Regions from separate parts of the Paenibacillus sp. SSG-1 genome, predicted to be linked through region 3. Evidence: predicted binding sites of a transcription regulator. Region 3 holds the regulator's gene; each other region holds the start of a gene.
The links. The regulator Rex, encoded in region 3, represses fermentation and respiration genes when NADH is low (regulators of the CRP and FNR family bind a similar motif). The targets are predictions, from matches to a motif close to TTGTGAAATATTTCACAA.
Positions count from the first base shown of each region.

Region 1: a site for Rex is predicted at 1,792-1,809, ahead of nadA (quinolinate synthase NadA). Genes of this name have one in related genera too.
Region 2: a site for Rex is predicted at 2,507-2,524, ahead of pflB (formate C-acetyltransferase). Genes of this name have one in related genera too.

Region 1 is NZ_MBRK01000001.1:6,345,323-6,349,111, forward strand. It holds gene nadB (L-aspartate oxidase) at 1-737, opposite strand, end outside; gene nadA (quinolinate synthase NadA) at 777-1,715, opposite strand; gene ftsH (ATP-dependent zinc metalloprotease FtsH) at 2,157-3,789, opposite strand, start outside.
Region 2 is NZ_MBRK01000001.1:1,119,674-1,123,462, reverse strand. It holds gene pflA (pyruvate formate-lyase-activating protein) at 1-133, opposite strand, end outside; gene pflB (formate C-acetyltransferase) at 207-2,477, opposite strand; gene mobA (molybdenum cofactor guanylyltransferase) at 2,587-3,210, opposite strand; gene adhE (bifunctional acetaldehyde-CoA/alcohol dehydrogenase) at 3,315-3,789, opposite strand, start outside.
Region 3 is NZ_MBRK01000001.1:3,727,791-3,731,579, reverse strand. It holds gene dinG (ATP-dependent DNA helicase DinG) at 1-1,846, shown strand, start outside; gene BCV73_RS17155 (redox-sensing transcriptional repressor Rex) at 1,963-2,649, shown strand; gene BCV73_RS17150 (amidohydrolase) at 2,603-3,789, shown strand, end outside.

The DNA of each region.
Region 1 (3,789 bases), 2.6 Mb from region 3:
AGAGCGGTCGGGTGAAACTGAATAAACTCCATATCGCGGACCTCAGCCCCTGCCCGATAGGCAATCGCCACACCATCGGCCGTGGCCACTTCCGGATTAGTCGTGTACCGGTAGAGCTGTCCCGCGCCGCCGGAACAAAGCACGGTCGCGTTAGCCTGCACAAAGATCCGCTGTCCATCCGGGCGCTGAACCAGTGCTCCCTTGCACTCGCCGTCTTCTGTAATAACGTCTATTACAAAGTGATGCTCCCATACCTCAATATGATCATGCTCCGCAACCTTCTCCGCCAGCGCTCTGACAATTTCGTAGCCGGTCGCGTCCCCGTTGGCATGCAAAATTCGCCGGTGGCTGTGCGCGCCTTCCTGTGTCAGGGCAAGCTCCCCGTTCTCCAGGTCAAACGTTGTGCCGAGCCGGATCAGCTCCTTGACGCCCTCCGGGCCTTCATTGACCAAGAGGTCCACCGAGGAGGACGAACACAGCCCTGCACCCGCCATCAGCGTATCCTGCCGGTGATACTGAGGGGAATCATCCTCCGAAATGACCGCGGCAATCCCCCCTTGTGCATACCGGGTGTTGCTTTCGAGCAGTGCCTTTTTCGTGATCATGATGACGTGCCGGTCCTGGCTTGCCTGAATCGCCGTATACAACCCGGCTATGCCCGAGCCGATGACGATGACATCCGTCTTGGTCCGGGGCAAAGTCTGCAGATCAAAGTCAACCAGATATTGTGGAATCATGTGCCTGTTCACCTGTCTTAAGAGAAAGAGTAGCGCATGCTACTGTACTTGTAACATGCGCTCTAAAGAAGTTCTGGCTTTATCTGCAACAACCGGCGGCACGTAGATTTGCGGCTTCATGGTTTCCAGACACTTCACCAGTTTTTTCAGATTGTTCACCTTCATGTTCGGGCATACCAAAAACTTGGTGGCGAAATGAAACTCCTTATCCGGGCTGTCGAGACGAAGCTGGTATCCGGTACCGTCTTCGGTTCCGACGATAAACTGTTTGCTGCTTGATTTTTTGCAGTATTCCAAAATCGCCGTGGTGCTGCCGACGAAATCGCCCATGGCTACGACCTCCGGACGGCATTCCGGGTGTACGACAAACTCGGCGTCGGGATATTTGGCTTTCATCTCCACAACGTCTTTTACCGTCAGCATATCATGCGTATTGCAGTACCCTTCCCAAATGATGAGCTTCTTGTCGGTATGCTGCTGCACATAGTGACCCAAATTTTTGTCCGGTACCCAGATGATCTCATCGGAATCGACCGATTGAATCACCTTTACCGCATTGGAAGAGGTACAGCAAATATCCGTTTCCGCCTTGATCTCTGCCGAAGAGTTGATATACGTAACGACTTTGGCGTTAGGATGCTGCGCTTTCAGTTTGCGGAGTCCGTCCACGTTGACCATATCGGCCATTGGACAGCCTGCACGCTCATCCGGAATCAGCACCGTTTTGTTCGGAGCCAGAATCTTAGCGCTTTCACCCATAAAATGAACGCCGCAGAAGACGATGACTTCCGCATCGGTTTGAGCCGCTTTCTGGGCAAGCAGGAAGGAATCGCCACGGAAATCCGCTACTTCCTGAATTTCATCCCTTTGATAATAATGCGCCAAAATAATGGCGTTTCTTTCCTTCTTTAGCTTAAGCAGCTTCTCCGTCAGTTCCCGCTTTTGTTCCTGCTTATGCTCCAGTGCCAGAGCTTCCACCAGTAACCCACTCCCTCTGAAATCCCATGATTTTACCCGGTTGATGGCTTCATAACCTCATAACATCATGAATAGTTTGTGAAAATTCTCCCAAAGTTGCCCGTTGCAACCTCGAGACCATCTTGTTTATCAACTAATTTACACAAGGTTCACGATACTGTCAATTGACTAAAATGATCTTTATATGCTATCTAGCCGGAAGAAAACAAAGCTTCCCGCTCGATTCCGTCCGATTAGGCCGCCTCGCTTCTGTTTGGAGCTTGCAGCCGCCCCAATCGCTACTATGCCTCAAAAAAAAATAACTGGTACAACAGAGTTAAGGCGGAACGTTGTCGGCTTCAATGCTTGGACACCCCAAATGGCCCCCGCTCATATTTCCTGGCAAACGACACAAAAAACCCGGAGACGGCTAACCGTCTCCGGGCTGTTGTTGTAATGGGATTAGGATCTGGATTCCGGCGGTGTTCCGCCGTTGCCCGAACCTGGATTCTCATTCGTTCCATCATTGTTATTTGGAATGTCGCCCGGCGTATCCGTGTTGATATCGCTTGGCGGGTCATTCGGCAAGTTGGATGGAACATCGTTCGGAATTTCTTCCGTTGGCAGGCTGGTATTATCCTTGCCCTGAATGCGTACACGCACGTCACCGACGTTGTCGATGACAGGGGCGCCATGCTCGGAAGAACCTTCATCATTTCCGCTTCCGCCCTCTTTCGGGCCGTCTTCAGAAAGATAACCTTGCTCGATCAGTTCCTTAATCTGTTCAAGCTCGAGCGTCTCCTTCTCAAGCAGCGTGTTCGCGATGAGGTGAACCTCTTTCGAGTACTTGGTCAGCAGGTCTCTCGCCCGCTCGTAGCACTCGTTTGTCATGCGCTGCATTTCCTGGTCGATCTCATAAGCGATCGAATCACTGTAGTTCTGCTCGTGACCGAGGTCACGGCCCAGGAATACCTGACCTTGCGAGGACCCGAACTGAAGCGGTCCAAGCTTCTCACTCATACCGTATTCCATAATCATGCTGCGGACGATGCCCGTAGCCTGCTGGAAGTCGCTGTATGCGCCTGTACCGATTTCACCGATAAACAGTTCCTCGGAGACCCGGCCGCCCAAGAGACCCGTCACCTTATCAAGCAGCTCCTGCTTGGTCACAAGCATCCGGTCTTCCTTCGGCATCATGATGACATATCCGCCGGCGCGTCCGCGCGGAATGATCGTTACCTTGTGTACCATATCGGCATGCTCCAAGAAGTAGCCCACAATCGTGTGGCCGGCTTCGTGGTAAGCGACAATCCGCTTCTCCCGGTCGCTGATCACGCGGCTGCGCTTCTCGGTACCGACGATGACACGGTCAATCGCTTCATCAACTTCTCGCATGGAGATGTCTTTACGGTTACGGCGTGCAGCAAGCAGCGCCGCTTCGTTCATCAGGTTCTCCAGCTCGGCGCCGGTAAAACCTGTCGTACGTTTAGCCACAACATCCAGCTTGACGTCTTTGGTCAGAGGCTTGTTGCGTGCATGAACCTTCAGTACTGCCTCGCGGCCTTTCACGTCTGGACGATCGACCGTAATTTGACGGTCAAAACGGCCTGGACGCAGAAGCGCAGGGTCGAGGATGTCGGCACGGTTCGTTGCAGCCACGATGATGATGCCTTCGTTACCGCCGAAACCGTCCATCTCAACGAGGAGCTGGTTCAGCGTCTGTTCGCGTTCGTCATGCCCGCCGCCAAGTCCGGCACCGCGCTGACGACCTACGGCGTCAATCTCGTCAATGAAGATAATACATGGTGCGTTTTTCTTGGCGTTCTCGAACAAGTCACGCACACGGGATGCACCGACCCCGACGAACATTTCCACAAAGTCCGAACCGGAAATACTGAAGAACGGAACTCCGGCTTCACCCGCTACAGCGCGGGCGAGGAGGGTTTTACCTGTACCTGGAGGGCCTACGAGGAGAACCCCTTTAGGAATACGGGCACCTACTGCGGCAAATTTCCGCGGATCCTTCAGGAACTCAACGACTTCGACAAGCTCCTGCTTCTCTTCGTCAGCTCCCGCAACATCCTCAAAGGTAACC
Region 2 (3,789 bases), 2.6 Mb from region 3:
CCTTCGTATCCCATGTATCGGGGTTATGGCAAAATTGGCACTGCAGCGCGCAGCCCTGCATGAACAGGACGAAGCGGATGCCCGGTCCGTCCACCGTACCGAAGGTGTCCATGGAATGTATTCTGCCTTTCATGCGGGCCACGCTCCTCTCTTGATGACAACTTTTGATTTCATTGCTTTATTGCTCTGCGAATCGTAACGGCCGTTCAGATCTCTCCGTGGAACGTCCGGCTGATGACATCCAGCTGCTGCTCCCGCGTCAGCTTGATGAAGTTGACCGCATACCCGGATACCCGGATGGTCAGCTGCGGATAGTTCTCCGGATGCTCCATTGCATCCAGCAGCTGCTCGCGGTTAAAGACGTTGACATTCAGATGATGTCCGCCGCTTGCGGTATAGCCGTCCAGCAGCGCCGCCAGGTTGCTGTGTCTGGCCGCGTCCTCTTTGCCGAGCGCCTTCGGAATGATCGAGAATGTATTGGAAATGCCGTCCAGGCTGTGCTCATAAGGGATTTTGGCGACCGAAGCCAGCGAAGCGAGCGCGCCTTTGCGGTCGCGTCCGTGCATCGGGTTCGCGCCCGGTGCAAACGGCTGTCCGGCCTTGCGGCCGTCCGGCGTGCTGCCTGTCTTCTTGCCGTATACGACGTTTGACGTAATCGTCAGAACCGACATGGTCGGAATCGCGCCGCGGTACGTCTTATGCTTGCGCAGCCGGTTCATGAACCCTTCCGCCAGCTCCACGGCGAGCTGGTCGACCCGGTCGTCGTTGTTGCCGTATTGCGGATACTCGCCTTCGATTTCAAAATCGACCGCGATCCCTTTTTCGTTGCGAATCGGGCGAACCTTCGCGTAACGAATGGCGCTCAGGCTGTCGGCCACGACCGACAGGCCGGCGATGCCGCAGGCCATCGTCCGGACAATATCCCGGTCATGAAGGGCCATTTCAATGCGCTCGTAGCAGTATTTGTCATGCATATAATGGATCACGTTCAGCGTGTTGATGTACAATTTCGCCAGCCAATCCTGGATGACGTCGAACTTTGCTTTCACTTCCTCATAGTCCAGCACCTCGGACGTGATCGGCGCGATGGCCGGTCCGACCTGGGCGCCGCTCTTCTCGTCGACGCCGCCGTTGACGGCATACAAGAGCGCCTTGGCCAGATTGGCCCGGGCTCCGAAGAACTGCATCTGCTTGCCGATCCGCATCGCGGATACGCAGCAGGCGATGCCGTAATCGTCGCCGAAGTGCGGACGCATCAGGTCGTCGTTTTCGTACTGGATCGAACTGGTCTCGGCCGACACTTTGGCGCAGAACTTCTTGAAGTTCTCCGGCAGCTGCGCCGACCACAGCACCGTCAAGTTCGGCTCGGGCGCAGGTCCCAGGTTGTAGAGGGTATGCAGGAAGCGGAAGGAGTTCCGCGTCACGCGCGTTTTGCCGTCAAGCCCCATGCCGCCGACCGACTCGGTCACCCATGTCGGATCGCCGCTGAACAGCTCGTTGTAATCCGGCGTGCGCAAAAATTTGACGATCCGCAGCTTCATGACGAAATGGTCGACGATCTCCTGCGCCAGGCTCTCCGTCAGCGTGCCTTCCGCGAGGTCGCGTTCGATATATATGTCCAGGAAGCTGGATACCCGGCCAAGGCTCATCGCCGCTCCGTTCTGCTCCTTAATGGCTGCCAGATAAGCGAAGTAGAGCCACTGCACCGCCTCTTTGGCGTTCATCGCGGGTCTCGAGATATCATGTCCGTAAGATGCGGCCATCGCCTTCAGCTCGCCGAGGCTTCGGATCTGTTCGGACAGCTCTTCGCGCAGCCGGATGACGTCTTCGCTCATCGCATCGACTTCGAGCTGGAGCAGCTCCTCCTTCTTGCCTTGGATGAGGCGGTCGACGCCATACAGCGCCACGCGGCGGTAGTCGCCGATAATCCGGCCCCGTCCGTAGGCATCCGGAAGGCCCGTGATAATGCCGGCCTTGCGGGCTGCGCGCATCTCGGACGTATAGGCGTCGAACACGCCTTGGTTATGCGTCTTGCGCAGATCGGTAAAAATACGCTCCAGTTCCGGGTTCAATTGATACCCGTACGCATTGCAGGCATCGACGACCATCCGGATGCCGCCGAACGGCTGAACGGCACGCTTAAGCGGTGCGTCGGTCTGCAATCCGACGATGGTTTCCTTGTCCTGGTCGATGTATCCCGCTGCATGCGAGGTTATGGTGGAGACCGTGTTCACGTCCACGTCGTGAATGCCGCCCCGCTCCCGCTCTTCCTTTAACAGCTGGCTGACCTGCTTCCACAGATCCAGCGTGTTCTCCGTTGGCGGCGCAAGGAACTGCTCATCGCCCTCATACGGTGTGAGATTGCGCCCGATAAATGAATTGACGTCAATATTTTTCTGCCAGCTGCCTCCCGCAAAACCGCGCCATGCCTCCTCGAATCCAGCCCGGTTCTTTACTTCGCTTTCTTTCATCGCCATGATCAAGCACCTCCGTTTTCTATGCTTTCATGTTACTTTTTTCACAGGTTAAAGACAGTGATTTTTCTCACTCTTTTTACTTTTCTCACCATCTTCGCTGCCGTTATTTTTATTTGAACGATCTAGATGCTTTCCCTTCGTCAGCCAAAAATTCGGTCAGCGCATCTCCCCAAGCATCTTCGAGTGTGCGAACAAAGCCGCCGTCCATGCCTTGATACCCGAAATCCGTTTCCGCAACCGTCAGATAACGAAGCTGGCGAACCAGACCATCAGCTTCCGTATGGCCGCTCTCCAGAAACTGCCCAAAATACACGGCGCAGGAGCGATCATAAATACCGTGAAGCGGATGGAGCCTGCCGCCGATCATCGGCAGGACGGCGTCGAGCCCGTCCTCCAGCCTCAGCGCCATCAGCTCAGCGGCGTCGGCCGAGGGATACGGCATGTGGCAGCCGATAATCCACACGGCCCGGTGTTTAGACAGGGAGAGGCCCGCGTGCATGCCGCCAAGCATTCCTTTTCCGACATAATAATCCGTAATGATCCGGATATCCCGGTCCACCTGGCGAAGCAGCGGCCGGGGATCGTCCGTCACGATCGTAATCTCGCCGCAGCACTTCCGCATTTCACGGATCTGCCGCTGCAGCAGCGTTTCTCCTTGAATCATCCGGAATAGGGTAGGTGCGCCTTTCGTAGAACCATGATTGCCGCCTGCCAAAATAACGCCGGACAGCATATGAATCACTCCTTTCCACTGCGATCAACGCACATCACGATTCTGAGACAAGAAGGCTGCCGACGCTTTCGGTCGGCAGCCGGCTGGATCATGCGGTGCAGCTCCTAGAATTTGCCGTAGAAGGCGTTCCGGTAAACGTCCGCCAGTTCACTGACCAGCGGCATCCGCGGGTTGGCCGTCGTGCACTGATCTTCGAACGCACGGTCGGCCAAATAATCCACTTTAGCCTCGAAATCGGCCGGGTCAAAGCCGAGATCCTGGAATTTCTCAGGAATGCCCAGCGACTGGTTCAACTTGCGCACCGCCTCGATCAGGCTGTTGACACCTTCCTCCGTATTCCGGGACGGCAGGCCGAGCATCCGGGCGATTTCCGCATAGCGCAGGTCGGCCACGAAATGGTTGTATTTCGGGAAGGACGCGAACTTCGTCGGTTTCTGCGCATTGTACCGGATGACATGCGGCATCAGGATCGCATTCGTCCGCCCGTGGGCCGTATGGTACTGGCCGCCCCACTTGTGGGCCAGGCTGTGGTTGATGCCGAGGAAGGCGTTGGCAAACGCCATGCCGGCAATCGTCGAC
Region 3 (3,789 bases):
ATTCCCTTTCAAGGCAGCCGTGTTCAAGGGCAGACAGCACTATTTGTGTTTGAGAAAATTTGAACATAAAATAAACAGAAGAGACTTTATCAATCCGAAGGAAGACACCATCACAGCCGCCCAGATGATCGTCTGGCTCGCCCAGACCGAATCGGGTGATGACGAGGAGCTGAGCCTCGGCGGCCGTGCGGGAGACTTCTGGGAGACCGTAAGCAGCGACTCGGACTCCTGTCAGGGCCGTGCCTGCCCTTGGTTCCGCAAATGCTATTACCATCGGGCCAAGCATGAAGCCGGAATCGCGGATGTCGTCATAACGAACCATTCCAAGCTGTTTACGGACGTCAAGGCAGGCCATCAGCTGCTGCCATCCTACGAGCGGCTCGTGATCGACGAAGCCCATCACCTGGAAGACGTTGCCGGCAAGCATCTCGGACTTCATTTGAAGTACTTTACGGTCGTCCATACGCTGACACGGCTCTATAAGGACGCCCGGAGCGGGCAGCTGCCGGCGCTTCGCCAGCTGCTTCAATCGTCGGCCTATGAGCAGGCCGGTGAATGGACCGCCGTGATCGACCGGATGAGCGAGGATTTGGTCGATGTCAAAGAGCACTGGGACAAGCTGAGCGAATTGCTCTTCGGCCTGCTTCCGGAACGGAGCGACGCTGCTCCCGGCGACGGCGGCCAGTATACGCTGCGCCTTCAGCCGGGGAAAAAGCCGAAAGAGTGGGAGACGCTGGCGGCGCTCGAAAACCAGATCTTTGTCACGGTGGGGGAAATCGTCCGCAAAGGCGAAAAGATGCTGGCCGAATACAAGGAGGAGCAGGATGATTACGGTTCCGACAGCCTGATCACCGATATCGGCGGGCTGCTCAAGGACCTCAGCTCCGAACGGGAGAATCTCCGGTTCTTTATGACGCTGAACGACGAAACCGTCGTGTACTGGATGGAAGCGAGCGGCCATTTCCGCAGCAAATCGCTCCAGCTGTACGCTGTTCCGGTTGACGTCAGCAAGCAGCTCAAGGAGCTGTTTTTTGATAAGAAAAAGAGCGTCATCCTGACGTCCGCCACCTTATCCGTAGATAAATCGTTCCAGTATATGATCGATAACCTCGGACTACAGGAGGACCAGGACAGCGGACGCCTTGTGACGGTCCAGCTTCCGTCCCCGTTCCGGTACAGGGACCAGGCGCTGCTCGTCATTCCGCGGGATTTTCCAAGCGTGAAGGGAAGCGTCGGGGACGCCCTGTTTGTCGAAACGCTGGCCCGCTCACTGGCGGACGCCGCGATCGCCACCCACGGCCGGATGCTGGTGCTGTTCACCTCGTACCGCATGCTGCGCCAGGTATACGAGCCGCTGAAAGAAGCCCTTGCACAAAGCGACATCGCCGTGCTTGGACAGGGCGTTGACAGCGGCAGCCGCACGAAGCTGATCCGGCGGTTTACGGACAGCAGCGCTTCGGTGCTGCTTGGAACGAGCAGCTTCTGGGAAGGCGTGGACATCCCGGGTGAAGCGCTGACTTGCCTGGCCATCGTCCGGCTCCCGTTCCAGCCGCCGAACCATCCGCTGGTGGAAGCGAAGAGCGAGCTGCTGCAGCGCCAGAAGAAGAACCCGTTCATGAAGCTGTCGGTCCCGCAGGCCGTCATCCGCTTCAAGCAGGGCTTCGGGCGGCTGGTCCGCACCGCCCATGACCGGGGCATCGTCATCGTATACGATACGCGCGTCATCGAATCGTATTACGGGAAGTACTTCCTGTACTCGCTGCCTGGACCGAAAATGGAGCATATGCAGACAGACCAGATGGTTCCGCGCATCTCTGAATGGCTTCATCAGGACGGTGTGTCTTAAATGAGTCCATTAGATAGATTGAACTAAAGCGGTTAGAACAGGAAATTCAATGCAAAACTTTAGTTCAATCTATATAACCAAATAAATATTCAAGCCGTTCAATAGGGGGAACATGCATGAAATCGGAGAAAATATCCGAGGCGGTTGTCCGCAGATTGCCTATATATCTTAGATATCTAAATGAGCTGAACAAGCGGGAGGTGGCCACGGTCTCCTCCCAGGAGCTCGGGCAGAAGCTGGATCTCAACCCGGCGCAGATCCGTAAGGATTTGGCGTATTTCGGGGATTTTGGCCGTAAGGGGATAGGGTATGACGTATCCTATCTCATCGAGAAGATCCGTCAAATTTTGAATTTGGACCAGCAGATCAACGCGGTGCTGGTCGGAGCGGGGAATCTTGGTCAAGCTTTGTCCAACTATAACTTTTACCTGAAGGAAAATATGAAGATCGTGGCCGTGTTTGACGCCAATCCGTCCAAAATCGGCACACGGATCAACACCTTGACGGTACAGGCCATGGATGAGCTGAAAGAAACGATACAAAGCAAAAATATCCGGATCGGGATCATTACAGTCCCGGATTTCGAAGCACAAAACGTCGCCGATCAGCTGATTGCGGCCGGGATCGAGGCGATTCTGAATTTTGCGCCGACGATTCTGAAGGCGCCGGCTAGCATCCGGATCCATGCCGCCGATTTTACGACGGATTTGCTCAGCCTCGCTTATTATTTGAACAACGGAAAGGACGACACGGAAGATGACGGACAATTTGAAGAGCTCCAGCAGCCGGAGCGCCAATCCTAAATGGGCCATCAAGAACGGCAGCTTTGCCGTTTTGCGGCCGGAGCAGCCGGTATTGCACGGCTGGATGGTCATTGAGGGCGACCGCATCACCTATATCGGTGAAGAGGAGCCGCAGCTGGAGGAGGGCGTACAGGTCGTCGACGGCACGCATTTATTTTTTATGCCGGGCCTGATCAACACCCATGGACATACCGCCATGTCGCTGCTGCGAGGTTACGGAGATGACATGGTGCTCCAGGAATGGCTGCAGGAAAAAATGTGGCCGATGGAAGCGAAATTCACGTCCAGTGACGTCTACTGGGGGACTTCGCTGTCCGTGCTTGAAATGCTGAAGGGCGGTACGACGACGTTCCTCGATATGTACGATCATATGGATCAGGTGGGCAAAGTGGTGACTGAATCCGGCATGCGCGCTGCCCTGACCCGCGGTGTCATCGGTCTGTGCCCGGAGGATGTGCAGCGTCACAAGCTGAACGAAGCCATTCAGTTCGCCAAGGACTGGCACGGGCAGGCAGACGGCCGGATCACGGCGATGATTTCTCCGCATGCCCCGTACACATGCCCTCCTGATTTTATCGAGAAGTTCGTTCAGGCGGCGCATGACCTGGATCTGCCGATGCATACGCATATGTCGGAGACCAAGGCGGAAGTGGAGCAAAATGTACGCGATTATGGAACGCGTCCGGCGATTCATTTGGAGAAGCTCGGCATGTTCTCACGGCCGACGATTCTGGCACACGCGGTCCATTTAACAGACGAGGAAATCGACATTTTGGCGAAGCATCACGTGACGGTATCACACAACCCTGGCAGCAACCTGAAGCTGGCGAGCGGTGTGGCCCGCGTTACCGACATGATGCAGGCAGGCATTACGGTTTCCCTGGGAACCGACAGTGCGGCGAGCAACAACAATTTGGACATGTTTGAAGAAATGCGCCTTGCCGCTTTGATACATAAGGGCGTCTCGGGAGATCCGACGGCGGTTCCCGCGGCGGAAGCACTGCGTATGGGCACGATCTACGGAGCCCAATCCTTGTTCCTGGAGGGAGTCGGTGCACTTGAGGCCGGGATGAAGGCGGATTTTATCGCGGTGAATACGGATCAGGCTCATTTTCTGCCGCGTACGGACTTCATTTCACA